4 regions of the Streptomyces sp. NPDC050842 genome follow, and region 2 is predicted to be linked to each of the others. Evidence: riboswitches for the same ligand, from Rfam matches in the RefSeq annotation. Region 2 holds a riboswitch; each other region holds the start of a gene.

Region 1 (6,768 bases), on a different contig from region 2:
GGGTGACGCACGGGCCCTTCGCCCACCACTCCGGCAGCATCGCGAGGGCCTCGTCGCCGAACGGGTTGACGCCCGGTCCCGCGGCCAGCGAGTGGCCGACGAGGACGTGCAGGCACTTGACGCGGTCCGGCATGCCGCCGGCGCTCGGGAAGCCCTCCAGGACCTCGATCGCGTCACGGCGGGCGATGTAGTCCTCGTGCGCGGCCCGGTAGGCGGCGGCGAGCTCCGGGTCCGTGGCGAGCCGGGCCTGCATCTCCTTCATGACCCCGTTGGCCTCGAGGGTGCCGATGGCCGAGGCCGCCCGGGGGCAGGTCAGGTAGTACGTCGTCGGGAACGGCGTGCCGTCGGGGAGCCGCGGCGCGGTCTCGACGACGTCCGGATTGCCGCACGGGCAGCGGTGCGCGATGGCGCGCAGGCCGCGGGGCGGCCGACCGAGCTGGAGCTCGAAGGCGGCGATGTCCTTCTCGGTGGGCTCGGTGCGTTCGGTCTGCGGAGGGGGCGTTTCCATGTCTTTTCGGTTGCCTTGCTCGTGTGTCGCGGAGGAGGGGTCAGGGGCGGTCGGCGTGGTCGACGCCGTCCCAGAGGTTGTCGTACCAGGGGCGCTCGGCCGCTCCCTGGTCGGCGCGGGGCCGCTGCTCCGCGTCGGGGTCGTTCACGGTGAAGCCGGTCTCGCCGGGCAGCAGGTAGTGCAGGTGCTCGCGGGCGAGGCGGCGGACGTAGGCCGGGTCCTGGAGGCGGGCCTTCTCGTCCCGCAGTTCCTCGACCCGGCGGGCCGCCTCGGCCGCCCGGCGCTCCTGGTCGGCGATCTCGCCCTGCTGGGAGACGTAGCTCCGCATCGGGTAGGCGAGGGCCACGACGAGAGAGCAGACGACGAGGGCGAGGAAGGCCGCACGGCCGGTGAGCCGGGAGCGGCGGGCCTGACGGCGGGTCTGGGAGCGGTAGACACGGGCGGCGGTCTGCTCGCCGAGCAGCCTGATCCGGGTCGCGGTCGAGAACCGGTCCCGGTCCTTCGCGGCCATGTCGTGTCGCCTCCCCTGTTCATACGTACGTCCCCGCACACGGTACGGGACCGAGTACGGGGACGTACGGAAGCTGCACTACGGAGAGGTGTCAGCCCCTGATCTGCTGGTCAGCCCTTGAAGCGCGGGAAGGCGCTGCGGCCGGCGTAGACCGCGGCGTCGTCGAGGATCTCCTCGATGCGCAGGAGCTGGTTGTACTTGGCGACGCGGTCCGAGCGGGCCGGGGCGCCGGTCTTGATCTGACCGCAGTTCACCGCGACGGCGAGGTCGGCGATGGTGACGTCCTCGGTCTCGCCGGAGCGGTGGGACATCATGCACTTGAAGCCGTTGCGCTGGGCCAGCTCGACGGCGTCCAGGGTCTCGGTCAGCGAGCCGATCTGGTTGACCTTGACCAGGAGGGCGTTCGCGGTGCCCTCCTCGATGCCGCGGGCGAGGCGCTCCGGGTTGGTGACGAAGAGGTCGTCGCCGACGATCTGGACCTTGGTGCCCAGCTTGTCGGTGAGGACCTTCCAGCCCGCCCAGTCGTCCTCGTACAGCGGGTCCTCGATGGAGACCATCGGGTACGCGGAGACGAGCTCCTCGTAGTACTCGGTCATCTCGGCGGCCGTGCGGGACTTGCCCTCGAACTCGTACTTGCCGTCCTTGTAGAACTCGGACGCGGCCACGTCGAGGGCGAGCGCGACGTCGGAGCCCGGGGTGTAGCCGGCCTCCTTGATGGCCTCGACGATGAGGTCGAGGGCGGCGCGGTTCGACTCGAGGTTCGGCGCGAAGCCGCCCTCGTCGCCGAGGCCGGTGGAGAGGCCCTTGCGCTTCAGCACGCCCTTGAGGGTGTGGTAGATCTCGGCACCCCAGCGGAGGGCCTCGGAGAAGGACTCCGCGCCGATCGGGGCGATCATGAACTCCTGGATGTCCACGTTGGAGTCGGCGTGCGACCCACCGTTGAGGATGTTCATCATCGGAACGGGCAGCAGGTGCGCGTTCGGGCCGCCGAGGTAGCGGAAGAGCGGGAGGTCCGAGGCCTCGGACGCGGCGTGCGCGACGGCGAGGGAGACGCCGAGGATGGCGTTGGCGCCGAGCGAGCCCTTGTTCTCGGTGGCGTCGAGGTCGAACATCGCCTGGTCGATCAGGCGCTGCTCGGTGGCGTCGTAGCCGACGAGCTCCGGGCCGATCTGCTCGATGACGGCGAGGACGGCCTTCTCGACACCCTTGCCGAGGTAGCGGTTCGGGTCACCGTCGCGAAGCTCGATGGCCTCGAACGCACCGGTGGAGGCACCGGACGGGACAGCAGCACGACCGGTGCTGCCGTCGTCGAGGCCGACCTCGACCTCGACCGTGGGGTTACCTCGGGAGTCCAGGATTTCCCGGGCTACGACGACGTCGATGGACGGCACGAGCATCTCCTTTTTGGGATGTGACGCTGGATGTGACGCATGGCCGGTGCAGGGTCGCTCGGCCTTGCGACAAGAGCCTAACCGGCTCCGGGGCTCCGGCCGGCCGGACGCCCGCCCCCTGGGACGAAAAAGGACCCGAGGGCATGCATCTCGGGACGAAGGGCCCCAGATCTACTGGACGGTAACCGTCAGGTCGCCCTGAAAGGGGCGCCGGATACACGGAACCCCGGTCCGGCGCGCACGGGGGAGAGTGCGCCGGACCGGGGTGGTCACCGCGGGAGGGTCATAGAGGGGTCGGGCGAGCCGCCGGACTCACCCGAGCCGCCGGGTTCACTTCAGGTGGAGCTGCTGGCCCACGTAGATGAGGTCGGCGTTGTCGACGACGTCCTTGTTCAGCTCGAAGAGCTCGGCCCAGCCGCCCTTGACGCCGTGCGCCTCGGCGATCTTGCTGAGGGTGTCGCCGGCGACGACCTTGTACTCGCCGTCACCCTTCTTGACCACCTTGCCGGTCGGGGTGGTGACCGTCTTCTTGGTGGCGGCCTTCGGGGCGGCCTGCTGCTGCGTGGCCTGCTTCGGGGCCTGGCGCTGCTCGCTGCGGGTGGTCGGCTGCTCGGTCGAGCGCTGCTGCTGCTGCGGCTGCTGCTGGGTCTCCTGCTTCGGCGCGGCCTGCTGCTGCGGCGCGCTCTCGGCGGAGCCGCCGTCGTACGAGGCGCCGGAGAGGCCCACGCCACAGGACGGCCAGGCACCCTTGCCCTGGCCCGCGAGGACCTTCTCGGCGATGGCGATCTGCTGGGACTTCGACGCCTGGTTGGCGGTCGAGGCGTAGGCGGTGCCGCCGTACGCGGCCCAGGTGGAGGCGGAGAACTGCAGGCCGCCGTAGTACCCGTTGCCGGTGTTGATGGACCAGTTGCCGCCGGACTCGCACTGGGCGACGCGGTCCCACTCCGAGGACGTGGCGGCCGAGGCGGTGCCCGCGGTCATCAGCGGGGCGGCGACGGCGACACCGGTGACGCCGACGAGCGTGACGACCTGGGTGGCCTTGGAGGGACGACGGTGTTTGCCCTTGCCGGAAAACAGCATGGAGATTCTCCTCACCGACGCCTACGAGGTGAGCTGTCGGGTTCGGACCAATGAGTTGTCCGGCCGCGTGTCCTAGCACGCGACTTAACCCCTAGCCGATCGTCGGCCGTCTGTCTCAACGGCCGGGGTCGGCACTTACCTTGGGTCCCCCGCTCCTGCCTACGGCGCTTACGCGACGTTCCCATCGGCCGACGGCAGGATTCGGCGTTTCGGTCGACGGGGCCCGCGGTGGCGAGCGGTTACGACCGTAGACACAGACCCACCGGAAGTTCAAAGAGGCGCATTACGGAAATTTCGCCCCTACTTGCCCTCCGGTGGGGGGCGTTTGTGCAGGTGGGAGGTGACGGGAGCAAAGTTCGCGGACGTGACACGCCAGTTGGGGCGAAGAGACCCATGTCTCACTTCCCCAGAACCGGACATATGACCCCGAACTACTCCGCCTTCGCTTCCGAACCGATCGTCAGGTCGAGGCTCTGACCAGGGACGATGAGGTCCGGATCGATGCCCACCGTCCCGCGGTTGGCGTCGTAGAGGGCGTTCCAGCCGCCGGGGAGTTCGTTCTCCTGTGCAATCTCGGACAGGTTGTCACCGGGCCGCACGGTGTACGCGTCCGAAGCGTCCTGACTGTCCGTTGTGTCCGACTTCTTCGCCTCGTCAGTGACGGGTGTGGCGGCAGGGGTTTCCGCCAGCTTGTCCGTGGATGAAGCGTGTCTGCCGGAATCGACAGGAGTGTCCGTCTTGCCGGTTTCCTCCGGAGCTGCGTCGCCCCGGTGCTTGCCGGTGCCGGGCGTGGCCGACGAGGCGTCATCCTTCGGCGCCCCGGGCGATACGGGCGTCAGGGACGCGTCCGGCGCGGCGGGGGTGGTCGGGGTGCCCGGCGTGGCCGGGCCGACCGGAGTGGCCGGGGTGGTCGCCGTGCCCGGCGCGGCCGGGGTGGTGGCCGCCGTCGCCGGCGCGGTCGGACTGACCGGCGCGGTGGGGCTGACGGGGGTGGTGGACGCGGCGGGGGTCTTCGACGCGGTACGGGGCGACTCGGCGCCCTCGGCGCCCTCGGTGGTCGGGGTGGCCGTGGCGGACTCCTCCGCCGACTTCTCGGCGGCGGCGGTCTCCGAGGGCGCGACCGGGACGCCCGCGGTCCGGTTCGATTCCGCCACGGGCCCCGTGGGCGCCTTCGTGGCGGTGGCGGGGCCCGGGTTGACCCCGGTGACCTTGCCGTCGTTCGACAGACCGGCGATGGGCGCGCAGGTGGCCCAGTCGTTGCTGCCACCGGCGAGCGCCGTGTCGGCGATCGCGATCTGCTGGGCGCGGCTGGCCAGGTCGGGGCTGGGCGCGTAGGCGAGGCCGCCGTTCCGCTCCCAGCTGTCCTGGGTGAACTGGAGGCCGCCGTACATGCCGTTGCCGAAGTTGGCACTCCACTGGCCACCGGACTCGCACTCGGCGACCCGGTCCCAGGTCGCCGCGTCGGCGGCGGAGGCGGAGCCACTGGCGAGCAGCGGCAGCGCCAGGGCGGATCCGGTCACTCCCGCGGCGACGACGATGGCGGGGGCCTGACGGGGGCGACGGTGTCTTCCGTTCCCGGAGCGCATACGGAGGGCCTTTCGCGTGACGGCTGAGACTGCCGGGAAACGTAGCGGCATTCGAACGCTCGTCACAAGTCGATGGACCCCCGATCACGTGAAGATCACATTTCTGACGGTCCGTCAACTCATAGGAGGCGTGCGGAAGGGGTGAAATCCACTGGAAGGGTGCGCAATCCCCTCATGATGAGCCCGCCGCGCCACCGCAGTTCGGCCGGGTCGGCCGCAAGTCGCAGGTCCGGCAGGCGCGTCAGGAGCGTGGCCAGCGCGGCCTGCCCCTCCAGGCGGGCGAGCGGCGCCCCCAGGCAGTAGTGGATGCCGTGCCCGTACCCGAGGTGCTGGTTGTCGCGCCGGGAGAGGTCCAGCGTGTCCGGCTCCGCGAACCGCTCCGGGTCCCGGTTGGCGGCGGCGAGGACCACGAGCACCGGGTCGCCCGCCGGGATCTCCTGTCCGCCGACGGTCAGCGCCTGCGTCGCGTACCGCCAGGTCGCCATCTCCACCGGCCCGTCGTACCGCAGCAGCTCCTCGACGCCCGTCTCCAGCAGCCCCGTCTCCCCCGCCGCGATCGAGGCCTGGAGCCGCTCCCGCTGCTCGGGATGGCGCAGCAACTGGTAGACGCCGTTGCCGATGAGGTTCACGGTCGTCTCGAAACCGGCGAAGAGGATGATGAAGGCCATGGCGGCGGCCTCGTTCTCGGTGAGGTGCTCACCGTGGTCGGAGGCCCTGATGAGCCCCGAGATGAGGTCCTCGCCCGGCTCCTCGCGCTTGCGGTGGATCAGCTCCGCGAGATAGCCGCGCATCTTCTTCACCGACCGGGCGACCCCGCCGCGCGGCCCGCCGCCGTGCCGGATCATCATCCCGGCCCAGTCCCGGAAGTCGTCCTGGTCCTCCGGGGGCACGCCGAGCAGGTCGCAGATCGCGTAGATGGGGAGCGGGAACGCGAACTCGTGGATGAGGTCGGCGCTCCCCTTCTCCACGAAGTCGTCCATGAGCCGGTCGGTCAGCTCCTGCACGCGCGGCGCGAACTCCGCGACCCGGCGCGGCGTGAAGGCCTTCGACACGAGCCGCCGCAGCCGGGTGTGGTCCGGCGGGTCGATGTTGAGCAGATGCGTCATCAGCTCGGCCTTGCGCTCGCCCGGGATGCCCGTCTTCCCCTTCGCGTGCGGGGACTCGTCGTGGTGCGCCGGGTTCTTGGAGAGACGCTGGTCGGCGAGGGCCTGCCGGGCGTCCGCGTACCGGGTCACGAGCCAGGCCTCGACCCCGCTGGGCAGTCTGGTGCGGTGCACGGGCGCGTGCTCCCGCAGCCAGGCGTAGGCGGGGTAGGGATCGCTGGCGAACTCCCAGGTGAAGAGCTCGGGGGCGGGGCTGGTACTCACTCCCCGACCGTACAGGGAGGGCTCCGGGTCACAGGCGGGGCGCATGTATGGAGAACCTGTGATCATGAGGTGCCGGACGTGCCCTAGATTCATGTCAGTGGATCCCCAGCAGATCAGAAGCACGTTCGCGATCGTCGAGAGACGGGCCGAGCACGCCGTCACCTTCTTCTACTCGCACCTCTTCTGGAACAACCCGGGAGTGCGCGAGCTCTTCCCCGAGGACATGGTCCCGCAGCGGGACCGGCTCTTCGCCGCGCTGACGCATGTGGTGACCCACCTGGAGGACCCCGCCCTCGCCGCCTATCTGGGGCACCTGGGCCGCGAC
Region 2 (6,768 bases):
CGGCCGGCATGTGGGGGGCGAGCGAGGCGTTGAGCCGGACGTCCTCGGAGGTGTTGATGATCCCGAACGCGTTCGGCCCGATGATCCGCATCCCGTACGAGCGGGCCTGCCGTACGAGCTGGCGCTGCCGCTCCCGGCCGGCCGGGCCGCTCTCCGCGTACCCGGCGGAGAGGACGACGAGGCCCAGCACCCCGTGCTCGCCGCAGTCGGCGACGACCTCCGGCACGCGCTCGGCGGGGACGGCGACGATCGCCAGGTCCACGGGCTCGCCGATGGCCGCGACGGAGCGGTGGGCGGGGACTCCGTCGAGCTCCGCCGGACCGTCGGTGAGCGCGGCGTTCACCGCGTGGACGCGGCCGGTGAAGCCGGCGCCGAGGAGATTGCGGAGGACGGTCCGGCCGACCCCGCCGGGCGCGCGCCCGGCGCCGACGACGGCGACGGAGCGGGGTGTGAGGAGCCGCTGGACGGATCGCGCCTCCGCCCGCTGCTCCCGCGCGCGCTGGACGGCGAGAGAGCGGACGGTCGGTTCGAGGTCGAGGTGGAGCCGGACGGAGCCGTCCTCGAAGCTCCGCTTCTGGGTGTAGCCCGCGTCCGTGAAGACCTTGATCATCTTGTTGTTGGCAGGGAGCACCTCCGCGGCGAAGCGCCGGATGTCCCGCTCGCGCGCGACGGCCGCGATGTGTTCGAGCAGGGCGGAGGCGACGCCGCGCCCCTGGTGCGCGTCCTGGACGAGGAAGGCGACCTCGGCCTCGTCGGCCGGTCCCGAGGCGGGCATGCCGCGGTCGTCGATGCGGTCGTAGCGGACGGTGGCGATGAACTCGCCGCCCACCGTCGCGGCGAGGCCCACCCGGTCGACGAAGTCGTGGTGGGTGAACCGGTGGACGTCCTTCGCGGAGAGCCGCGGGTAGGGCGCGAAGAAGCGGTAGTACTTGGACTCGTCCGACACCTGCTCGTAGAAGCTGACCAGCCGGTCGGCGTCGTCGGCGGTGATGGGCCTGATGCGCGCGGTGCCGCCGTCCCGGAGGACCACGTCCGCCTCCCAGTGATCGGGATAGGCGTGCTCCGGCGATGGGGCAGGTGCCGGTGATGCCGGTCGATCCGCCGCTTCCGACTGCTCCGACGCGCTCTGCATGGGGCCAGCCTACGGCCGGTGTGCGACACCGGCACCGGTCGCGCGGCAGGTGCGTGCCGTGCAAGGTGAGGAGGACCGAAAGTCGGTGCGGTCCGGGTCGAAGGTCGGCACGAGCACCGCGCATCACATGAGAGACTGGTCTAGACAACCCGCTTGAGACTTGAAGGGCAACACCATGGCTGAGCGCCGCGTCAACGTCGGCTGGGCCGAGGGCCTCCACGCCCGCCCCGCGTCCATCTTCGTCCGTGCCGCCACGGCTTCCGGCGTTCCGGTGACGATCGCCAAGTCCGACAGCACCCCCGTGAACGCCGCTTCGATGCTCGCGGTGCTCGGCCTGGGCGCGCAGGGCGGCGAGGAGATCGTCCTCGCTTCGGAGGCCGACGGCGCCGAGGTCGCGCTCGACCGTCTCGCGAAGCTGGTCGCCGAGGGTCTCGACGAGCTCCCCGAGACCGTCTGACCCCGCTTTCCCCCGTACGACGCGTTCCCCCGTACGACGCGTTCCCCGTACGACGAAACCGCGACACCCGGAATTCCGGAGGTCGCGGTTTTCACATTTCCGGAGCCGGTGTTTCCGGGCAGCCCAAACAGGCTCCGTCGAATTCCTATTCTTTGTATACGGTGCGCGCGTTAATTCCGGCCGCTCGCCGTGTTGACGACATGTTGCGAAACCCTCACACGACCGCGCTCCGGCCTTTTGAGCCGGTGCAGTCCCAACGAGCGCTCCGCGTGCAGCGCCGTCAGCGCCCTGGCCCGCTCGGCGTCGCCGCGCGCGACGGCGTCCACGATGGCTCCGTGCTCGGACCAGGCCTCCACGGGGTGGGCGGGCTGGTCGACCGCGTACATCCAGGCGATCTTGTGCCGCAGCTGGGTGAGCAGCGCGGTCAGCGCCGGACTGCCGGAGGCCTGCGCCAGCGTCTCGTGGAACCAGCCCCCGAGCGAGCGCAGATCCTCGCCCTGGCCGCGCCTGGCCCGCTCCTGCCCCAGCCTGACCAGGCCGCGGAGGACCTTCAGGTGCGCCTCGGTGCGCCGCTGCGCGGCGCGGGCGGCGCCCAGCGGTTCGAGGAGGGCCCGCATGTCGAGCAGATCGGCCGCCTCCTGCTCGGTGGGCTCGGCGACATGGGCGCCGGCATGGCGGCGGGTGACGACGAAGCCCTCGGACTCCAGGGTGCGCAGGGCCTCACGGACCGGGACACGGGAGACCCCGTAGCGGCGCGCGAGCTGCTCCTCGGTCAGCCGCCCGCCCCGCTCGAAGACACCGGAGACGATGTCGTCCCGGATCGCCGTGCATACCGATTGCGCGGGTACGCGCATGTCCGACCTCCGCCTTGGTCCGCGAGAGACAATTCGAGCGACGCATGTTCCGCGTCCGTTCTGCGTCTGTTCCGCGACTCTATTGCAGCAGGCCGGAATTTCCGATGCCCCCGTGGAATCCAGCGATATGTTTCGGTCAGCGAAAAGCCCCGGCTCAGTACGAGCCGGGGCTTTTGCGACGCGATGCGCGAGGTGTCAGAGGCTGACGCCGCGGGCGCGGAGGTAGGAGATGGGGTTCAGGTCCGAGCCGTAGTCGGAGCCCGTCCGCGCCTCGAAGTGGAGGTGCGGGCCGGTCGAGTTGCCGGACGAGCCCGAGATGCCTATCTGCTGGCCCGGCTCGACGGTCTGGCCGACGTAGACCCCGATGGACGAGAGGTGACCGTACTGGGTGTACGTGCCGTCGTTCATCTGGATGACGATGTTGTTGCCGTACGCGCCGCCCCAGCCGGCCTCGACGACGGTGCCGGAGCCGACGGAGACGACCGAGCTGCCGTAGGAGGCGTGGAAGTCGATGCCGGAGTGGCTGCCGGAGGACCAGAGCGAGCCGCCGGTCTTGTAGCCGGTGGTCACGTACGAGCCGGCCACGGGGAGCTGGAAGGAGGCGAGTCGCCGGCGCTCGGCCTCGCGGGCGGCGCGCTCGCGCTCCTCGCGGACCTCCTTGGCACGGGCCTCGGCCTTGCGCTTCGCCTCGGCGCGGGCCTCGGCCTGGGCCTTCGCCTTGACGATGGCCTCGAAGGCCTCTTGCTCCTGGGCGGCGGCCTGGGCGTCGATCCGGTCCGCGAGCGAGTCCTCGGTGATCACCTGCGTGAGGCCGGTGTCCTCGGCGGAGCGGTTGTCCGTGTCGGCGGCGAGCGCCGGGGAAGCGAAGGTTCCGATGACGCCGGTGGTGGCGAGCGTCGCGACGCCGGCGATGCCCACGCTGCGGCGCGCCATCCGGCTCGGACCACGATGCTTCCCGGTGGCACGGGTGAACGCCATGTAGGGGCTGATCCTTTCCTTCCTTCTCGCCTACCGGGTTAGCTGACGGGTTCGGAGCAGGAAGGTCTCCTACGAGCCCCTCCGTACGTGACGAAGGCGCCCGATTCACCCCAGGGACTGTGTGGGTCCCCGGCTCCCCAGGCTCGCGCCTGACGGGGACTCGGCGATGACTGTCCGTTGCCGCGAATGCGGCACGTGCAACTGACGAACAGCCGCACCGACGCTATGGGATCGTCTGTCAATCACCAAACAGACACGCCTGTTTGTAAGACATGCCACAGGGCAGACAGCCACCCTTGCCCTCAATACGGACAAAGCGGAAGGCCTCGACGAAATCATGACGTCGAGGCCTTCCGTCGCCGGGTCGGCGCGTGCGATCAGCCGGTCACCACGGTGACTTCACCGATGCCGAGCGCGCGCACCGGCTCCGCGATCTGTGCCGCGTCGCCCACGAGCACGGTCACGAGCCGGTCCACGGGGAAGGCGTTGACGACGGCCGCGGTCGCCTCGACCGTGCCCGTCTCGGCGAGCCGCGCGTACAACTGGGCCTGGTAGTCGTCCGGGAGGTGCTGCTCGACCTGGTCGGCGAGCGTCCCGGCGACCGAGGCGGCCGTCTCGTACTTGAGCGGTGCCACGCCCACCAGGTTCTGCACGGCCGTCTCGCGCTCGGCGTCGGTGAGGCCCTCCGCGGCGAGGGTCCGCAGCACCTTCCACAGGTCGTCAAGTGCCGGGCCGGTGTTGGGGGTGTCGATCGAGCCGCTGATGGCGAGCATCGAGGCACCGTTCCCCTCGGCGTCGGAGCGGAGCACCTGCCCGAAGGCCCGCACGCCGTACGTGTAGCCCTTCTCCTCACGCAGGACGCGGTCGAGCCGCGAGGTGAGGGTGCCACCGAGGCAGTACGTGCCCAGGACCTGGGCAGCCCAGACGCTGTCGTGCCGGTCGGCGCCGATCCGGCCGATCAGCAACTGGGTCTGGACCGCGCCGGGACGGTCCACGATGACGACCCGTCCGGTGTCGTCGGCCGTGATCGGCGGCATCGGCAGCGGCTCGGCCGGCTCGCCCGTCCAGGCGCCCAGGGTCTCGGCGAGGACCTTGTCCAGGTCGACGCCGGTCAGGTCGCCGACGACCACCGCGGTGGCCGTGGCGGGCCGGACGTACGCCTCGTAGAAGGCGCGGACCGCGGCGGCGTCGATCGCCTCGACGGTCTCCTCGGTGCCCTGACGCGGCCGGGACATCCGGGCCTCGGCCGGGAACAGCTCCTTGGAGAGCTGCTTGGCGGCGCGGCGGGCCGGGTTGGCCGTCTCGTGCGGGATCTCGTCGAGGCGGTTGCGCACGAGGCGCTCGATCTCGGTGTCCAAGAACGCCGGGGCGATCAGCGCCTCGGAGAGCAGCCCGAGCGCCTTGGGCAGCCGGGAGACGGGCACCTCGAGGGAGACCCGCACGCCCGGGTGGTCCGCGTGCGCGTCGAGCGTGGCGCCGCAGCGCTCCAGCTCGGCCGCGAACTCCTCGGCGTCACGCTGGTCCGTGCCCTCGGAGAGCGCGCGGGCCATGATCGTGGCGACGCCGTCGAGACCGGCCGGCTCGGCGTCCAGCGGAGCCGGCAGGAAGAGCTCCACGGCCACGACCTGCTGGCCGGGGCGGTGGCTGGTCAGCAGGGTCAGGCCGTTGGCCAGGGAGCCGCGGTCCGGGGCCGGGAACGCCCAGGGCCTGGCGACGCCCGGCGCGGGCTGCGGGTGGAAGTCCATGCTCGTCAAAGACACGGCAGCGTCGGTCACTGGTCCGCTCCCTCTTCCTCGTCGCTGTCGCTCTCGCTCTGTTCGGTGGCCACCGGCTCGTAGACGAGCACCGCGCGGTTGTCGGGGCGCAGCTTGGCCTTGGCGGCCGCCTGCACCTCCTCGGCGGTGATGTCGAGGACCCGGTCGACGGCCGTGAGGGCGAGCTGCGGGTCGCCGAACAGCACGGCGAACCGGCACAGTTCGTCGGCGCGGCCCGCGACGGTGCCGAGCCGGTCGAGCCACTCGCGCTCCAACTGGGCCTGCGCGCGCTCCATCTCCTCGGGCGTCGGGCCCTCGGCGGCGAAGCGGGCGAGCTCCTCGTCGACGGCGGCCTCGATCTGCGGGACCTCGACGCCGCCGGAGGTCTTGACGTCCAGCCAGCCCAGCGAGGGCGCCCCGGCGAGGCGCAGCAGGCCGAAGCCGGCGGCGACGGCCGTCCGGTCCCGGCGGACCAGGCGGTTGTGCAGGCGGGAGGACTCGCCACCGCCGAGGACCGTCAGGGCCAGGTCGGCGGCGTCGCACTCGCGCGTGCCGTCGTGCGGCAGCCGGTAGGCGGCCATCAGCGCGCGCGCCGGGACCTCCTCGACCAGGACCACACGCTGCTCGGAGCCCATGACGTCGGGCAGCGAGCCGTCACGCGGGGGCAGCTTGCCGTCGTGGGAGGGGATCGAGCCGAAGTACTTCTCGACCCAGGCGAGGGTCTCCGCCGGGTCGATGTCGCCGACGACCGACAGCACCGCGTTGTTCGGCGCGTAGTACGTGCGGAAGAAGTTCCGCGCGTCCTCCAGCGTGGCGGCGTCCAGGTCCGCCATGGAACCGATGGGCGTGTGGTGGTACGGGTGGCCCTCCGGGTAGGCCAGCGCGGTCAGCTTCTCGAAGGCCGTGCCGTACGGCACGTTGTCGTACCGCTGGCGGCGCTCGTTCTTGACGACGTCCCGCTGGTTCTCCATGGACTCGTCGTCCAGGGCCGCGAGCAGCGAGCCCATGCGGTCGGCCTCCAGCCAGAGCGCGAGCTCCAGCTGGTGGGTGGGCATGGTCTCGAAGTAGTTGGTGCGCTCGAAGCTCGTCGTGCCGTTGAGCGAGCCGCCCGCGCCCTGCACCAGCTCGAAGTGCCCGTTCCCGTGGACCTGCTTCGAGCCCTGGAACATCAGGTGCTCGAAGAGGTGGGCGAGGCCCGTGCGGCCCTCGACCTCGTGACGCGAACCGACGTCGTACCAGAGGCAGACCGCGGCGACCGGGGTCAGGTGGTCCTCCGAGAGCACCACGCGCAGGCCGTTCGCCAACCGGTGCTCGGTCGCTGTCAGGCCGCCGGAGCCGGCCTCGGCCGTGGCCGTGTGACCCATGGGCATGTACGTCCCTTCGATCGCGATGTGAAAAAGTCCTGCCACTGTATGCAAGCGCGCCGACACCTCGCGAAGTTCCCGCCCCTTCCGGATGTCCCTCTTCCGGGTCGCGGTCGGCGTTGTCGGTGGCACAGTCCACAATGGTCCGCGTCAGATCAACCTTGTTGGTGAAGGAGCCGCAGCCGCGATGGCCCGCCGCAGCACGAAGACACCGCCGCCGGACGACGCG
Region 3 (6,768 bases), on a different contig from region 2:
CGCTGGTACCCGAACGCGCGCCTCCACGTGCTCAAGGACGCCGGCCATTACGCCCCCGAGGAGACACCGCAGGCCCTCGCCGAGGCCATCGAGGCGTTTCTCGCCGCCTGACGGGACCTTCCGCCATCCGAAGGTCGTCGGCACCGACGACTTTCGAGGACAGCGGCGGGCCCGCGCCGCGTCGGATCATCGTGCTCACACCCCCACGGGACGGTCACCGACGGACCGTCCAGGACCGGCAGGAGCACAACCGATGGGCCTCGCACAATCGCAGCACCGCTTCCTGGTGCGGCAGAAGGTCACCCTGATGGCCAACCGCTATCTGGTGCACACCATGGGCCCGGACGGCGAGGAGGCCGAACTGGTCGCCTTCGCCCACCAGAAGCGGATGGCCCTCAAGGAGCACGTCACCTTCTACACCGACGAGTCCCGGCGCCAGGTCCTCTTCACCTTCCGGGCCCGACAGGTCATCGACCTCGGCGCGACGTACGACGTCCACGGCGCCTCCGGCACGCGGCTGGGCGGCTTCCGCAAGGACTTCGGCGCGTCCCTGCTGCGCAGCACCTGGCACCTGAACCGGGAAGGGGAGGCCCAGGAGACCACCGGACAGGAGCGGAACCGGACCGTGGGGATCCTGCGGCGCGGCTGGGAGTTCCTCCCCTTCACGGAGCTGCTCCCCTTCGTCGTGCCGTACCACTTCGACTTCGCCGAGGCCGGACGGCACGTCATGTCCGTCGAGAAGCGCTTCGGAGTACGCGACCGGTACGTCGTGGACATAGCCGACCCGGAGTTCGACCGGCGGCTCGCGATAGCCCAGGCCGTCGCCCTGGACGCCCTGCAGTCCCGCTGACCTGTCCCGCCGGGGCGATCCGTCTACCCTGGAGAGACGGGCAGGGGACGGGACACACCGTTCCTCCTGGCGCCCGGGCCGCGTGCGGAAGGGCGGCGGACCATGGACTTCAGCGATCGCACCGACGCGGGCCGGCAGCTGGCCGCCCGTCTCGACCACCTCACGGGCCAGGACGTCGTGGTCCTGGGCCTCCCGCGCGGCGGCGTCCCGGTGGCCGCGCAGGTCGCCGACGCGCTCGACGCGCCCCTCGACATCTGTCTCGTGCGCAAACTGGGGGTGCCGTACCAGCCGGAGCTCGCGATGGGCGCACTGGGGGAAGGCGGCGTACGCGTCCTCAACGAACAGGTGCTGCGCGAGACCGGCGTGGGCGAGCGGGACCTCGCGGCCGTGGAGGAGCGCGAGCACGTCGAGCTCGAAGAGCGCACGCACCGTTACCGGGGCAGCCGCCCGCCCGTGCCGCTCGACGGCAGGACGGTCGTCATCGTCGACGACGGGCTCGCCACGGGCGCGACGGCGCTGGCCGCGTGCCGGGTCGTACGGGCCAAGGGCGCCGCGCGGATCGTCCTCGCGGTCCCGGTCGCACCGCCCGGCTGGACCGCCCGCCTCGGGGGCGAGGCCGACGAGACCGTCAGCGTCCGTGAGCCCGACTTCTTCTACGCGATCGGCCAGTTCTACCGCGACTTCTCGCAGACGTCCGACGCGGAGGTGCTCGACTGCCTCGCCCGCAGCCGGGCCGCGCGCGACCCCATCGTCCGGGACACGGACGTCCGGATCCCGGCGACCGGCGCCACCCTCGCCGGACGGCTCGCCGTCCCCGACGGCGCGACCGGCATCGTCCTCTTCGCCCACGGAAGCGGCAGCAGCCGGCACAGCCCGCGGAACCGCGCGGTCGCGACGGCCCTGAACCGGGCCGGTCTCGGGACGCTGCTGTTCGACCTGCTGACCGAGGCCGAGGCGACCGACCGGGCCCACGTCTTCGACACCCCGCTGCTCGCGGGACGGCTGGCGAGCGCCACGGACTGGCTGGCCGGGCACCCCGAGGGCGGCGGACTGCCGCTGGGCTACTTCGGGGCGAGTACCGGCGCGGCCGCCGCGCTGTGGGCGGCGGCCGATCCCGGTTCCGGCGTCGCCGCCGTCGTCTCACGCGGTGGCCGGCCCGACCTGGCGGGCGATCACCTGGCCCGGGTGCGCGCCCCGACCCTCCTGGTGGTGGGTGGCCGGGACGCGCTCGTGCTGGACCTCAACCGCCGCGCTCAGGCCCTGCTGCGCTGCGAGAACCGGCTGACCGTCGTCCCCGGGGCCACCCACCTCTTCGAGGAGCCGGGCGCCCTGGAGGAGGTGGCGGAGCTCGCCACGGACTGGTTCGCCGAGTGGTTCCGGGGTCAGTAGGCCCCGTTGACGTTGTCGATGGAGCCGTAACGGTCCGCCGCGTAGTTGCAGGCGGCCGTGATGTTGGCGACCGGGTCGAACAGGTCCGTGGACGTGCCCGGCACGTGGTAGGCGTCGAAGGTCGGCTGGATGACCTGGAGCAGGCCCTTCGAGGGGGTGCCGGCCACGGCGTTCGAGTCCCAGAGGTTGATGGCCCGGGGGTTGCCGGAGGACTCGCGCATCACGTTGCGGTGGATTCCGTCGTACGAGCCGGGGATGCCGCGCTGGGCCATGATGTCCAGCGACTGCCGGATCCAGCCGTCGAGGTTGTCGGCGTACTGGGTGGCGGCGACCGGGGCGGCCTTGACGGCGGGCGCGGCGGCGGGCGCCGCCTGCGCGGCGGAGGCACCCGATGCGGCGGCCGGGGCCGCGGCACGGCGCTCGGAGCGGCTCGCCCGCTCCGTGGTCGCGGAGCTCTTCTTCTGCGTGGTCGCGGACGCCGGAGCGGCCTTCGCGGGCTTCGGGGCGGGCTTCGCGGAATCCCGACGAATCGTCAGTTCGAGACCGGGGTGAATGAGTGACGGATTGTCACCCACCACGGACTTGTTGGCCCGGTAAATCGACTTCCAGCCGCCCTGAATTCCCTTCTTCTGGGCGATCAGGGAAAGCGAGTCGCCACTCACGACGGTGTACGTGCGAGCGGCGGCGGGGGCCGAGGGAGCGGCAGCCGGAGCGGCGGCGGGGTGCGCCGCGAAGGAGTGCCCGGCGAAGGGCTGCGCGGCGATCTTCGGTGCGGCCGAAACGGTCTCGGCGCCGGCCGTGGCGGGAACGACCAGCGGCAGGGCCAGGGCGGCCCCGCCCGTGCCGGCGAGTGCGAGACCGCGGGAGACGGTGCGGCGACGGGGGCGGCGGTGCTTACCGTGTGCAGGCATGACGGATGTCCTCTCCGGCGCCTGCGGGGTGAGCTGTCGGGTTCGGACGGGAGATGTCCGGCCGCGCACACGCGGCTGCACCCCGAGCCGTTCCGGATTCCGGACCGGCGAATTCGTGGGTCCCCCGCTCCTGCCGTCGGGTGAAAGGGAGGTGTTTTCGGGCGGCGGCAGGATTAGGCGTTCCGCTCGAATGGGGGTGACCGTAGGCCAGCATTGCGGCGGATAACAAGAGGATCTGATCGTCCGCGCCCGGAATTGGATCTCCGAATTCAGGGAATTCAAGATCGATCGGGCTCGGGATGCGGTGAACTTCCGTGTGCGGTACGGCCTGCGGGTGTACGGGTGTCTGGCGGGGGCGAGAGGAAGTGAAGCGCGTCACCAGGTGAGTAATGTCCGAATATGCGATGTAATTCCGTTGGTGAGTAAATGGGCGGAAATTATCCGTGCTGGGCTGTTCGTCCGCGCCGGGCGTGGGCAGGGCGCGCCTGGTGCGGGTAAAAGTCGCAAACCGGACATTCTTCTTGAAAGATGGAGTCACCCGACTCAGGAGCCACCCGGATGCCGACCACCTCCACCACCCCGCTCAGCCCGGACACCCTCGACCGCGAGGCGGCCGTTCTCTTCGAGAGCGCCACCTGGCAGCGGATCGTCACCGACTGGACCGCCCCCACTCGACCGGGCTCCGCTGGACGGGCGCCCACTCGACCGGCCATCGCGCCGGAGCGGACGCCCGAGCCCGCCGACTGGCGGGCCCTCCTCACCGTGTCCGTGGACCGGCTCGTGGCCGACGCGCTCGACGCGCTCCCGCCGCCGGCCGCCGCCGAGCGCACGCTCCCCGGTCGTATCGGAGCCGTCCTCCCGGACCGACTGCACGCCTGGCGCCGGATCGGCCGCCCCGAGCTGCGCCCCTCGGTCCACCTCGGCTACGCGCGGCTGGTGCTCACGGAGTGGGGCTGGCAGAACGCCCCGTACAAGCTGCGCGACGCGCGGGGAGCGCGCTGTGTCTGCGGCGCGCTCCTCGCCGCCCACCGCCTCGGCTACGGCAGCGCGGACACCATGAACGAGGCGGCCGCCTGGATCATGACCGAGCTCCGGTCGCAGGGATGGGGCGAGCTGATCGGTCCGTGGAACCGGGCCCCCGGCCGTACGGCCGCCGAGGCGGTGGGCCTCCTCGACGCGACGATCCGCCGCGCCGCGCACGCCGGCCGCTGACGCCTGCCGGTGTCACCGGCAGGCGTGCGTGGGGGTTCAGCCGGTGACGCTCGGGGCGCCGGTCTCGATGTGGCCGGTGTACCGACGTGACCAGGTCCCGTCGATGTCGGCGAGGATCGTGAAGTCGTACCAGCCGCCGTGGTAGGCCACCGCGTTGAAGAAGTCCTCGCGGCTGGAGTTCGCCGGGACCGTGTAGGTCCACGGTCCGTCCGTGCGGTAGGCGTTCGAGCGGATCGTGAACGTCACCGGCGCCGCGGAGGTGTTGGTCATCCTGAACCACAGGGCCGTCCGGCCCGTCCCCGCCTCCGGTGCGAACCGGGCCGCGACCTCCACGGCCTTGCCGGCCTTGGACGCGTCGCCGATGAAGCGCCGCAGGAAGCGGTTGGGTCCCATCATCGAGATGTCGTACTTCCCGGAGCCCGACCCGAGCCCGATGTTGAAGTAGTCGGAGGCCGTGCCGCCCGCGTCGACCGTGTACTGCCAGGCCGCCGTGTCGCGGTGCTGGTGCGGATGGATCGAGAAGTGCGCCGCCTGCTTGGCCTCCACTCCCTGGTTCGTCATCGAGAACCAGGCCAGGATCTTGCCGGCGGCACCGAACTCGAACCGGTCGAGGTTGCCGTTCACCTGGTACGGCAGGGCGCGCGCCGGGCGGGTGCCGGACTCCTGCGCGGGCTGGGCGTTGTTCTGCGGTGCCGGGTTCGGCAGCGGGCCGCAGGTGGCCTGGCCGATCACCTTCGCCGTGGACGGGAGGCCGGCGGGCACTCCGTACACCGGGTGGGCGAAGTCGAAGACGCTCGTCAGGTCGCCCGTCACCCGGCGCCGCCAGGCGCTGATGTTCGGACAGGTGGCCGGTGTGCCGAGAGCCGCCGTCCAGGTCTCCATGAAGCGGAGGACGGAGGTGTGGTCGAAGACCTCGGAGCTCACCCAACCGCCCCGGGTCCACGGGGACATGACAATCATGGGCACGCGGAAGCCCAGCCCGATCGGCACGCCGTCCAGGTACTCGCCCGGCGTCCCGGGCGGAGCGACCGGCGGCGGCACGTGGTCGAAGAACCCGTCGTTCTCGTCGTAGTTGAGGAACAGCACCGTCGAGTCGAAGACTTCGGAGTCGGCGGCCAGCGCGCGGTAGACGAGGTCGACGAAGTGGGCGCCGTCCCCGGGCGGCGCGTACGGGTGCTCGGAGAACGCCTCGCTCGCCACCACCCACGACACCTGCGGCAGCGTGCCCGCCACGACGTCGGCGCGGATGGCCGCGGCGATGTCGTCAGGTGTCGATCCGGTGACCTTGGGGACGGAGCCCATGCCCCGGTCGTACAGCGGGTCGCCGGGGCGGGCGTCGGTGAACTTCTTGAAGTACGCGAGACCGTTGTCGCCGTAGTTGTCCTGAGCGTTCTGGTAGACCTTCCAACTCACCCCGGCCCGCTGGAGTGCCTCCGCGTACGTCTCCCAGGTCAGCCCCGACTCGTCGCCCCCGTCCTTGCTGGAGCCGTCGATCTTTCCGCTCCACAGGAACGTCCGGTTCGGACCGGTGGCGCTCAGCGCCGAGCAGAAGTACGCGTCGCAGATCGTGTAGTGGTCGGCGAGCGCGTGGTGGAAGGGGATGTCCTCGCGGTCGAGATGACCGAGCGTCCGCGTGTTGCCCACGCCCATGACCCAGTTGTCCATCCGGCCCTTGTTCCAGGCCGCGTGCTGCGAGGTCCAGCTGTGGGGCAGGTCGCCGTTGCACTGCGCGAGGGTCTCGCCGTCGACCCCGCCCGCGGGCGGGGTGTCGCTGAGCTTCCACGGGTACTGGCGGCCGCCCCAGTTGGGCTGGTTGAACATGCCCCAGCCGCCGGGCAGATTGCCGGCGGCGCGGTCGCCGAAGCCCCGTACGCCGCGCAGGGTGCCGAAGTAGTGGTCGAAGCTGCGGTTCTCCTGCATGAGGATCACGACGTGCCGGACGTCGGTGAGCGTGCCGGTCGCGGCACGCGCGGCGGCCGACGCACGGCCGGTCGGCAGCGCCGCCCCGGCGACGAGCCCCGCGCCGATACCGACGAATCCCCTGCGGCTGATGGGAAGCATGCCCCGCCTCTCCTGTCACGGCGTGCCCGCGCGGCACGTCGGGAGCCATGATGGGGGAGGGGAGCTTAAAGGTATACGGCCGTGCAGTAATTCCTGGGTTAACAGCCCAGGGCCATGGAACGCCGGTGTGGAGATTGGTCCGACCTCATACCAATAAGGCTGAGGTTCCGTAGGTCCGCCTCGGTCAGACGGTGACGACCTTCACCCCGGCCTCCGTCAGCTGAGCCGTGGCCTCCGCGGAGATGTCGGTGTCGGTGACCAGGAGGTCGATCCGGTCCAGACCGCAGATGCGGGCGAACGCGCGGCGGCCCATCTTGGAGGAGTCGGTCACGACGACGACCCGGC
Region 4 (6,768 bases), on a different contig from region 2:
CCTCCCCCGCGACCGCGACCGCCGACCGGCTCGCGCTCCTCGCCGAGCGGGGTGCGACCCGCCTCAGCATCGGCGTGCAGAGCTTCGTGGAGGCGGAGGCACGGGCGGCGGTCCGGCCGCAGCGGCGCGCTGACGTCGAGGCCGCGCTCGGCAGGATCCGGGACACCGGCGTGCCCGTCCTCAACATCGACCTGATCTACGGGATCGACGGCCAGACCGAGGAGTCCTGGCGCTCCTCGCTGGACGCGGCGCTCGCCTGGCGCCCCGAGGAGCTGTACCTCTACCCGCTGTACGTCCGGCCGCTCACCGGTCTCGGCCGGATCTCCCCCGGCGCCGACCGCGAGTGGGACGAGCGGCGGCTGCGCCTCTACCGGTACGGCCGGGACCACCTCCGCGCGCACGGCTACGAGCAGGTGTCGATGCGGATGTTCCGGCGGACGGACGCCGCTCCCCTCGGCCCGGACGACTACGCCTGCCAGACGGACGGGATGATCGGCCTGGGCTGCGGCGCCCGCTCGTACACCTCGGCGCTGCACTACTCCTTCGACTACGCCGTCGACATGCGCGAGATCCGCTCGATCATCGACGCCTACACCGAGACCGAGGACTTCTCCCGAGTCGAGGTGGGCCGGTGGGTCGATGCCGAGGAGGCCCGCCGCCGCCATCTGCTCCAGTCGCTGCTCCAGGCCGAGGGCATGCCGGTCGCCGGCTACGAGGAGCGGTTCGGCTCCTCCCCGTTCGCGGACTTCCCGGCGGAGCTGGCCCGTTTCGAGGCCCTCGGGTGGCTCGACGCGGACGCCCCCGCGGGGCTGCTCCGGCTCTCGCCGGAGGGGCTCGCGTACTCGGACGGGCTCGGCCCGGAGCTGTTCTCGCCGGATGTGCGGGCCGCCATGGCCGCGTACGAGCCGAAGTAGGGAAGCCGTGGATCTGACGCTGCTCTACCGCGGCCCGCTCGCCTCCTGCGACTTCGACTGCCCCTACTGCCCCTTCGCCAAGCGCCGGGACAGCCGTGAACAGCTGCGCGCGGACCGGGCCGCGCTCGACCGGTTCACCGGGTGGGCCGCCGGACAGACCGGCGACCGGCTGCGGATCCTCTTCACCCCGTGGGGCGAGGGCCTGGTGCGCTCCTGGTACCGGCGGGCCCTGGTCGACCTGTCACGGCTGCCGCACGTGGAGCGGGTGGCGATCCAGACCAATCTCAGCTGCCGGACCGACTGGCTGGCGGAGGCGGACCCGGAGACCGTCGCCCTCTGGTGCACGTACCACCCGGGCCAGACGCCGTACGAGCGGTTCCTCGGCAAGTGCCGCGAGCTGGCGGACCGGGGCATCCGGTTCAGCGTCGGCGTGGTCGGCCTGCCCGAGCACCGGGACGACGCCCGCCGGCTGAGCGCGGCCCTGCCGCCGCACGTCTACCTCTGGGTGAACGCGGCCGAGGGGCACACGTACACGGACGCGGAGGCCGAGGAGTGGACGGGGATCGATCCGCTCTTCCCGTACAGCAGACGGCCGCACCGCTCGGCGGGGCTGCCGTGCCGTACGGGCGAGTCGGTGATCTCGGTGGACGGCGAGGGGACCGTGCGGCGCTGCCACTTCGTCAAGGCCGAGCTGGGGAACCTGTACGACGGTTCGTACCGCGCCGCGCTGCGCCCCCGGGCCTGCCCCCTCGGCGTCTGCGACTGCCACATCGGCTACGTCCATCTGGAGACGCTGCCGCTGTACGACGTGTTCGCCGGCGGGGTCCTGGAGCGGATCCCGGCCGGCGGCGTCGGCCCCGGCGGTCCTACAGGGGCATGAGGTCGGGGCGCTTGGCCTCGACGTGGTCGCCCGAGCTCTCGCCGCGCAGCCTGCGCCCGATCCAGGGCACGAGGTACTCCTTGGCCCAGTTGAGGTCGTCGCGGCGGACCTCCAGCGTGCCGCGCGGGGGGCGCGGCGGCCACGGCTGGTCGGGGTCGGCGGGCACCGGCAGGCCGAGGACCTGGGCGGCGCGCAGGGCGACGCGGGTGTGGCCGTCGGGCGAGAGGTGCAGCCGGTCGTCGTCCCAGGCCCGCAGGTCCTGCACGGACTTGAGGGACCACAGGTCGAGGACCGGGCAGTCGTAGCGGTCCGCGATGGACCGGACGTGGGCGGTGTAGGTGGCGATCTTCCCGCGCAGGTGCCGGAGCACGGGGATGTCACGGGTGTCGAAGCCGGTGGTCACCATGACGGTGCCGACGGCGGAGGTCAGGTCGGCGACGGCGCGCTCGAAGCGCTCGGCCACGTCGTCGGGGTCGGTGCCGGGCCGGATGATGTCGTTGCCGCCGGCACAGAAGGTCACCAGGTCGGGGGCGAGTTCCTTCGCCCGGGGGACCTGTTCCGCCACGATCTGGTCGAGCAGGCGCCCGCGTACGGCCAGGTTGGCGTAGCGGAAGTCGTCGTGCTCCGGCAGCTCGTCGGCCAGCAGGACCGCGAAGCGGTCCGCCCAGCCGACGTACGTCCCGTCGGGCCCGGGGTCTCCGACGCCCTCGGTGAAGCTGTCACCGATCGCCGCGTACGACCCGAATGCGTTCTTGTCTCTTGATCTCGAATCGTCTGCCACGGGAGCACATCCTTCCCTTTCGGATGTGACCTACGCGACCGTAAGGAGGGGTTGACGCAGGGTGACATATGCCACCGATAAAGATTCTCCCAAGCCGGAATACGGCGACGGCCCGGCACACACGTGCCGGGCCGTCAGAGAGCGTCCGCGTCAGACGGAGACACCGTGCTGGCGCAGGTAGGCCAGGGGGTCGACGTCGGAGCCGTAGCTCGGGGAGGTGCGGATCTCGAAGTGCAGGTGCGGGCCGGTGGAGTTGCCGGTCGAGCCGGAGAGGCCGATCTGCTGGCCGCCGGTGACGGTCTGGCCGGACGAGACGGAGAGGGAGGAGAGGTGCGCGTACTGCGAGTAGTTGCCGTCGGCGTGCTGGATGACGACCTCGTTGCCGTAGGCGCCGCTCCAGCCGGCGGAGACGACCGTGCCGGCGCCGACGGCGCGGACGGTGGTGCCGGAGGAGGCGATGAAGTCGACACCGGTGTGGTAGCCGGAGGACCACATGGAGCCGGAGGCGCGGTACGGCGTGGAGAAGCCGCCGCTGACCGGGGCGACCCAGCCGGACGCGGAGGTCGAGGCCCCCGACGGCTGGGAGGTCTGCGACGACTGCGACGAGGAGGACTCGGCGGCCGGGGCGGAGGCGCGCTCGCTGCTCCGGGAGGCGCGCGTGGTGTCGCCGTTCTTCTCGGAGCTCTGGGGAGCGGCCTTCGCGGCGGCCTTCGGAGCCGCCTTCGGAGCGGCGGCCTTGGGCGCGGCGGCCTTGGGCGCGGCGGCCTTGGGCGCGGCGGCCTTGGGCGCGGCGCTCTTCGGAGCGGCGGCGGTGTTCTTCGCGCCGAGCGTGAGCTTCATGCCGGGCAGGATCAGCGAGGGGTTCTCGCCGACGACCTGGCGATTGTCCGCGTAGAGCTTCTGCCAGCCGCCGGCGAGGTGGTGCTCGGAGGCGATCTTCGACAGGTAGTCGCCGCTGACGACGGAGTACGTCTTCGGCGCGGCCTTCGCGGCGGCGGTGGGCGCGGCCTGGAGGGCGGCGGGCGCCTTCGCCTGAGCGGCGGCGGCGACGGCCTGGGCGGGGACGGCGGCCGGGGCGGCCTGCTCGGCGGCGTGGGCTCCGGTGGCGCCGAGGAGCGGAAGCGCGACGACGGCGCCTCCCGTGCTGGCGACGACGAGGCCACGCGTGATGGAATTGATCTTGGGACGGCGGTGCTTACCCTTCGCGGGCATGGCGAATTCCTCTCCGGCGCCTACGAGGTGAGCTGTCGGGTTCGGACTGGAGATGCCCGGCCGCGTTCTCACGCGGCTTCACCCCGAGCCGTCCTGTTGTCGCGGGACCGGCGTACTTCCTGGGTCCCCCGCTCCTGCCACGCATGGGATGAGTGCGGATTCCGGACGGTGGCAGGATTCGGCGGTCCGACCGGATTGACGGTGACGCTAGACGAGCGGGGTCGGAGCGAACAAGCCGCAGATTTCCTCCGGCATTACCGGGGACGCAATTCGGGCGGAATTCCGGTCACCCTCCGTCGATGACGGTCCTTCGATTTCCTTTTTCCGTACGGCAATTGCCCGGCGCCTTCGGCCACGATCCGTCACATCTATGACCCTGCTCACGCGGCATCGCCCATCTCGCCTGTAAACAGGGCGCGTTCCCCTTAACGCCTCATTTCGGACAGATCACCCATTCCCGTCCGAGGGGGTGCGCCGACCCTGTCCCACCTGGATGATTGCGCCAGGCACCGATCTCGCATCGGGCCCCCGAACGACGACCCCCCAGGAGCATTCGTGACGCAGCAGCTGCCGCAGGTCCCGCCCACCGAAGCGAACGAACCCGAGCTGGCCGAGGTCCGCAACTTCCGGGACGTGGGCGGCCTGCCGACGACGGACGGGCGCGCCGTGCGGCCCGGGCGCCTCTTCCGCAGCGGCCACCTCGCCCACGCCACCGAGTCCGACGCCGCCTTCCTCGCCTCGCTCGGCCTGCACACCATCTTCGACTTCCGCAACGAGGCCGACCGCAAGGTCGAGGGCGCGGACGTCGAGCTCCCCGGCGTGCGGAACGTGAACATACCTCTCAACGACCCGGCCGACGGCAAGGAGTTCTGGAAGCTGGTGCGCGACGGCGACATCGAGCAGCTGCGGGACATCCTGGGCGACGGCAAAGCGGCGGCCCGAATGTCCGACTCGTACCGGAAGATGGTGGTCCAGCGGACCTCGGAGCACAGCCGGATCCTGCACTCCATGGCCGAGGACAGCGTTCCGGCGCTGATGCACTGCGCGGCGGGCAAGGACCGCGCCGGCCTCTCCATCGCGATCACGCTGCTCGCCCTCGGCGTCGAGCGCGAGGCGATCGAGGCGGACTACGTGAAGTCGAACGACCCGCACCGCCGCTACAAGGTGCGCCGCAGCTCCACCACCGCGGACGCGATGTCGCCCGAGGTGATGGAGCTGCTGAGCCCGCTCTTCGACGCGCGGGTGGAGTACCTGCGGGGCTCCTTCGAGACGATCGAGGCGACGTGGGGCTCGGTGGAGACCTACCTCACGGAGGGACTGAAGCTGGCCCCCGAGACCCGCGAACGGCTGCGGGAGCAGTTCCTCGTCGAGGCGTAGTCCCGCCTACTGGTTCTGCCCGCCCAGCATGAAGAGCAGGTAGAGGAAGCCGGCGAAGAGGTGCCCGGCGACGAGGTACGCGAAGAGGCGGAGGACCAGGCCCTTGGGGAACTTGCCTTCCCCGCGCTCCTCGCCGGTGACAGGTCGTGACTTCTCGGACATCTCGGTCCTTTTCTGACGAAGGGGCACGTTCTCACGAGGAGGCATGCGGGATCAGCGGCGGTGCGGGGTTCCGTCGCCGAGGCACAGCTCGGCGACGGGGCTCTGCATCAGGGTGTGGACGAACAGCAGCTCGGCCCCGCCGGGAGTGGCGGCGCCGATGCGGTGCGGGGTCAGCGAGTCGAAGTGCGCGCTGTCCCCGGGATCGAGGACGTGGACGGCGTCGCCGAGCGCGAGCCGCACCCGGCCTTCCAGGACGTGGATCCACTCCTCGCCGGGGTGGACGCGCACGATGTCGGCCCGGGTGGCGTACGGCACGTGGACGCGCAGGCACTGGAGCGCCCGCCCGGCGCCGCCGGCCTGCCGGTAGATCCAGCCGTCGGCCTCGACGGGATCGGAGCGGCCCGCACGGACGACGGGGTCGCGCTCGGGCGGAGCCTCGCCGAGGAGCTCGGAGACCGTCGTACCGTAGATACGGGCGAGGGCGAGCAGCATCGGCAGCGAGGGTTGCCGGTTCCCCGTCTCCAGCCGGGAGAGGTGGGCCGGCGAGAGGCCGGCCCGCTGGGCGGCGGCCTCCAGGGTGAGTCCCCGGCGGCGGCGCAGGGCCCGCAGCTGCGGGGCGACGTCGGGCAGGACGCCGGAGGCGGCGACATCGGGCGGGACGCCCGGGGTGGCGGGGTCCGGGGAGGTTTCCCCGGGGACGTGGTCCATGCGTCCATTCCGCCAGGATCATGCCTCTGAGGCAAGTTTCTTGCCTCAGAGGCAAGGATCGCGACCTCGTCCGGCTCAGCGCTGCGCGACCGCCTGCTTCACCAGGGTCTTACCGAAGTCCCACATCAGCCCGCCGCCGCCGTGGGCCTCGTCCATGACCGCCGTGAAGGCGGTGACGAACCGGTCCACGTCCGCCTCGTCGATGACCAGCGGCGGGATCAGTTTGATCACCTCCAGATGGTCCCCGGAGACCTGGGTGAGGATGTGGTGCCGCTGGAGCAGCGGCACCACGACCATCTGGGCGAAGAGACCCTTGCGGGCCGCCTGGAGCATGGCCCAGCGACCGCGCAGCCCCAGCGACGTCGGCCGGCCGAACTCGATCCCGATCATCAGCCCGCGTCCGCGGACCTCGTGCAGCAGCTCGTACCGGGGCACGAGCTCCTCGAGCCGGGAGCGGAGCAGCCCGCCGATCCGCCGGACCCGGGCGACCGTGTCCTCGGTCTCCATGACCGAGAGGACGGCGAGCCCGGCCGCCATGGCCTGGGCGTTCGATCCGAAGCTCGCCGAGTGGACGAGGACCCGGTCCATGGACGAGTAGACCTTCTCGAAGATCCAGTCCTTGCCGAGGGTGGCACCGACCGGCACGTAGCCGCCGGAGAGCGCCTTGGCGACGCAGACCAGGTCCGGTTCGACCCCGGCCTCGTGCTGGTACGCGTAGAAGTCGCCGGTCCTGC

Evidence for each region. Region 2 has a riboswitch for cyclic di-AMP ahead of ACIBG6_RS26750 (M23 family metallopeptidase). Riboswitches for the same ligand answer to the same signal wherever they lie in the genome.
Region 1: linked by a shared signal. The riboswitch ahead of ACIBG6_RS28295 (transglycosylase family protein) and the one ahead of ACIBG6_RS26750 (M23 family metallopeptidase) in region 2 are both predicted to bind cyclic di-AMP.
Region 3: linked by a shared signal. The riboswitch ahead of ACIBG6_RS06400 (transglycosylase SLT domain-containing protein) and the one ahead of ACIBG6_RS26750 (M23 family metallopeptidase) in region 2 are both predicted to bind cyclic di-AMP.
Region 4: linked by a shared signal. The riboswitch ahead of ACIBG6_RS36930 (peptidoglycan DD-metalloendopeptidase family protein) and the one ahead of ACIBG6_RS26750 (M23 family metallopeptidase) in region 2 are both predicted to bind cyclic di-AMP.

Annotation. Positions count from the first base shown of each region.
Region 1 covers NZ_JBITGA010000009.1:66,351-73,118, forward strand. The annotation lists gene ACIBG6_RS28280 (DUF501 domain-containing protein) at 1-508, opposite strand, end outside; gene ACIBG6_RS28285 (septum formation initiator family protein) at 549-1,019, opposite strand; gene eno (phosphopyruvate hydratase) at 1,130-2,416, opposite strand; gene ACIBG6_RS28295 (transglycosylase family protein) at 2,741-3,490, opposite strand; cyclic di-AMP (ydaO/yuaA leader) riboswitch at 3,494-3,707, opposite strand; gene ACIBG6_RS28300 (transglycosylase family protein) at 3,922-5,010, opposite strand; gene ACIBG6_RS28305 (cytochrome P450) at 5,196-6,488, opposite strand; gene ACIBG6_RS28310 (globin domain-containing protein) at 6,535-6,768, shown strand, end outside.
Region 2 covers NZ_JBITGA010000008.1:128,013-134,780, reverse strand. The annotation lists gene ACIBG6_RS26765 (GNAT family N-acetyltransferase) at 1-1,132, opposite strand, end outside; gene ACIBG6_RS26760 (HPr family phosphocarrier protein) at 1,308-1,589, shown strand; gene ACIBG6_RS26755 (GntR family transcriptional regulator) at 1,760-2,443, opposite strand; gene ACIBG6_RS26750 (M23 family metallopeptidase) at 2,639-3,421, opposite strand; cyclic di-AMP (ydaO/yuaA leader) riboswitch at 3,434-3,597, opposite strand; gene ACIBG6_RS26745 (M16 family metallopeptidase) at 3,799-5,166, opposite strand; gene ACIBG6_RS26740 (M16 family metallopeptidase) at 5,193-6,545, opposite strand; gene ACIBG6_RS26735 (DNA topoisomerase (ATP-hydrolyzing) subunit A) at 6,727-6,768, shown strand, end outside.
Region 3 covers NZ_JBITGA010000002.1:245,170-251,937, reverse strand. The annotation lists gene ACIBG6_RS06415 (alpha/beta fold hydrolase) at 1-111, shown strand, start outside; gene ACIBG6_RS06410 (hypothetical protein) at 254-850, shown strand; gene ACIBG6_RS06405 (phosphoribosyltransferase family protein) at 953-2,239, shown strand; gene ACIBG6_RS06400 (transglycosylase SLT domain-containing protein) at 2,233-3,150, opposite strand; cyclic di-AMP (ydaO/yuaA leader) riboswitch at 3,156-3,340, opposite strand; gene ACIBG6_RS06395 (hypothetical protein) at 3,709-4,362, shown strand; gene ACIBG6_RS06390 (phosphocholine-specific phospholipase C) at 4,399-6,423, opposite strand; gene ACIBG6_RS06385 (DeoR/GlpR family DNA-binding transcription regulator) at 6,608-6,768, opposite strand, start outside.
Region 4 covers NZ_JBITGA010000016.1:16,169-22,936, forward strand. The annotation lists gene ACIBG6_RS36915 (STM4012 family radical SAM protein) at 1-914, shown strand, start outside; gene ACIBG6_RS36920 (STM4011 family radical SAM protein) at 922-1,794, shown strand; gene ACIBG6_RS36925 (SGNH/GDSL hydrolase family protein) at 1,781-2,575, opposite strand; gene ACIBG6_RS36930 (peptidoglycan DD-metalloendopeptidase family protein) at 2,726-3,787, opposite strand; cyclic di-AMP (ydaO/yuaA leader) riboswitch at 3,792-3,948, opposite strand; gene ACIBG6_RS36935 (tyrosine-protein phosphatase) at 4,343-5,164, shown strand; gene ACIBG6_RS36940 (DUF6126 family protein) at 5,171-5,326, opposite strand; gene ACIBG6_RS36945 (helix-turn-helix domain-containing protein) at 5,378-6,034, opposite strand; gene ACIBG6_RS36950 (aspartate aminotransferase family protein) at 6,110-6,768, opposite strand, start outside.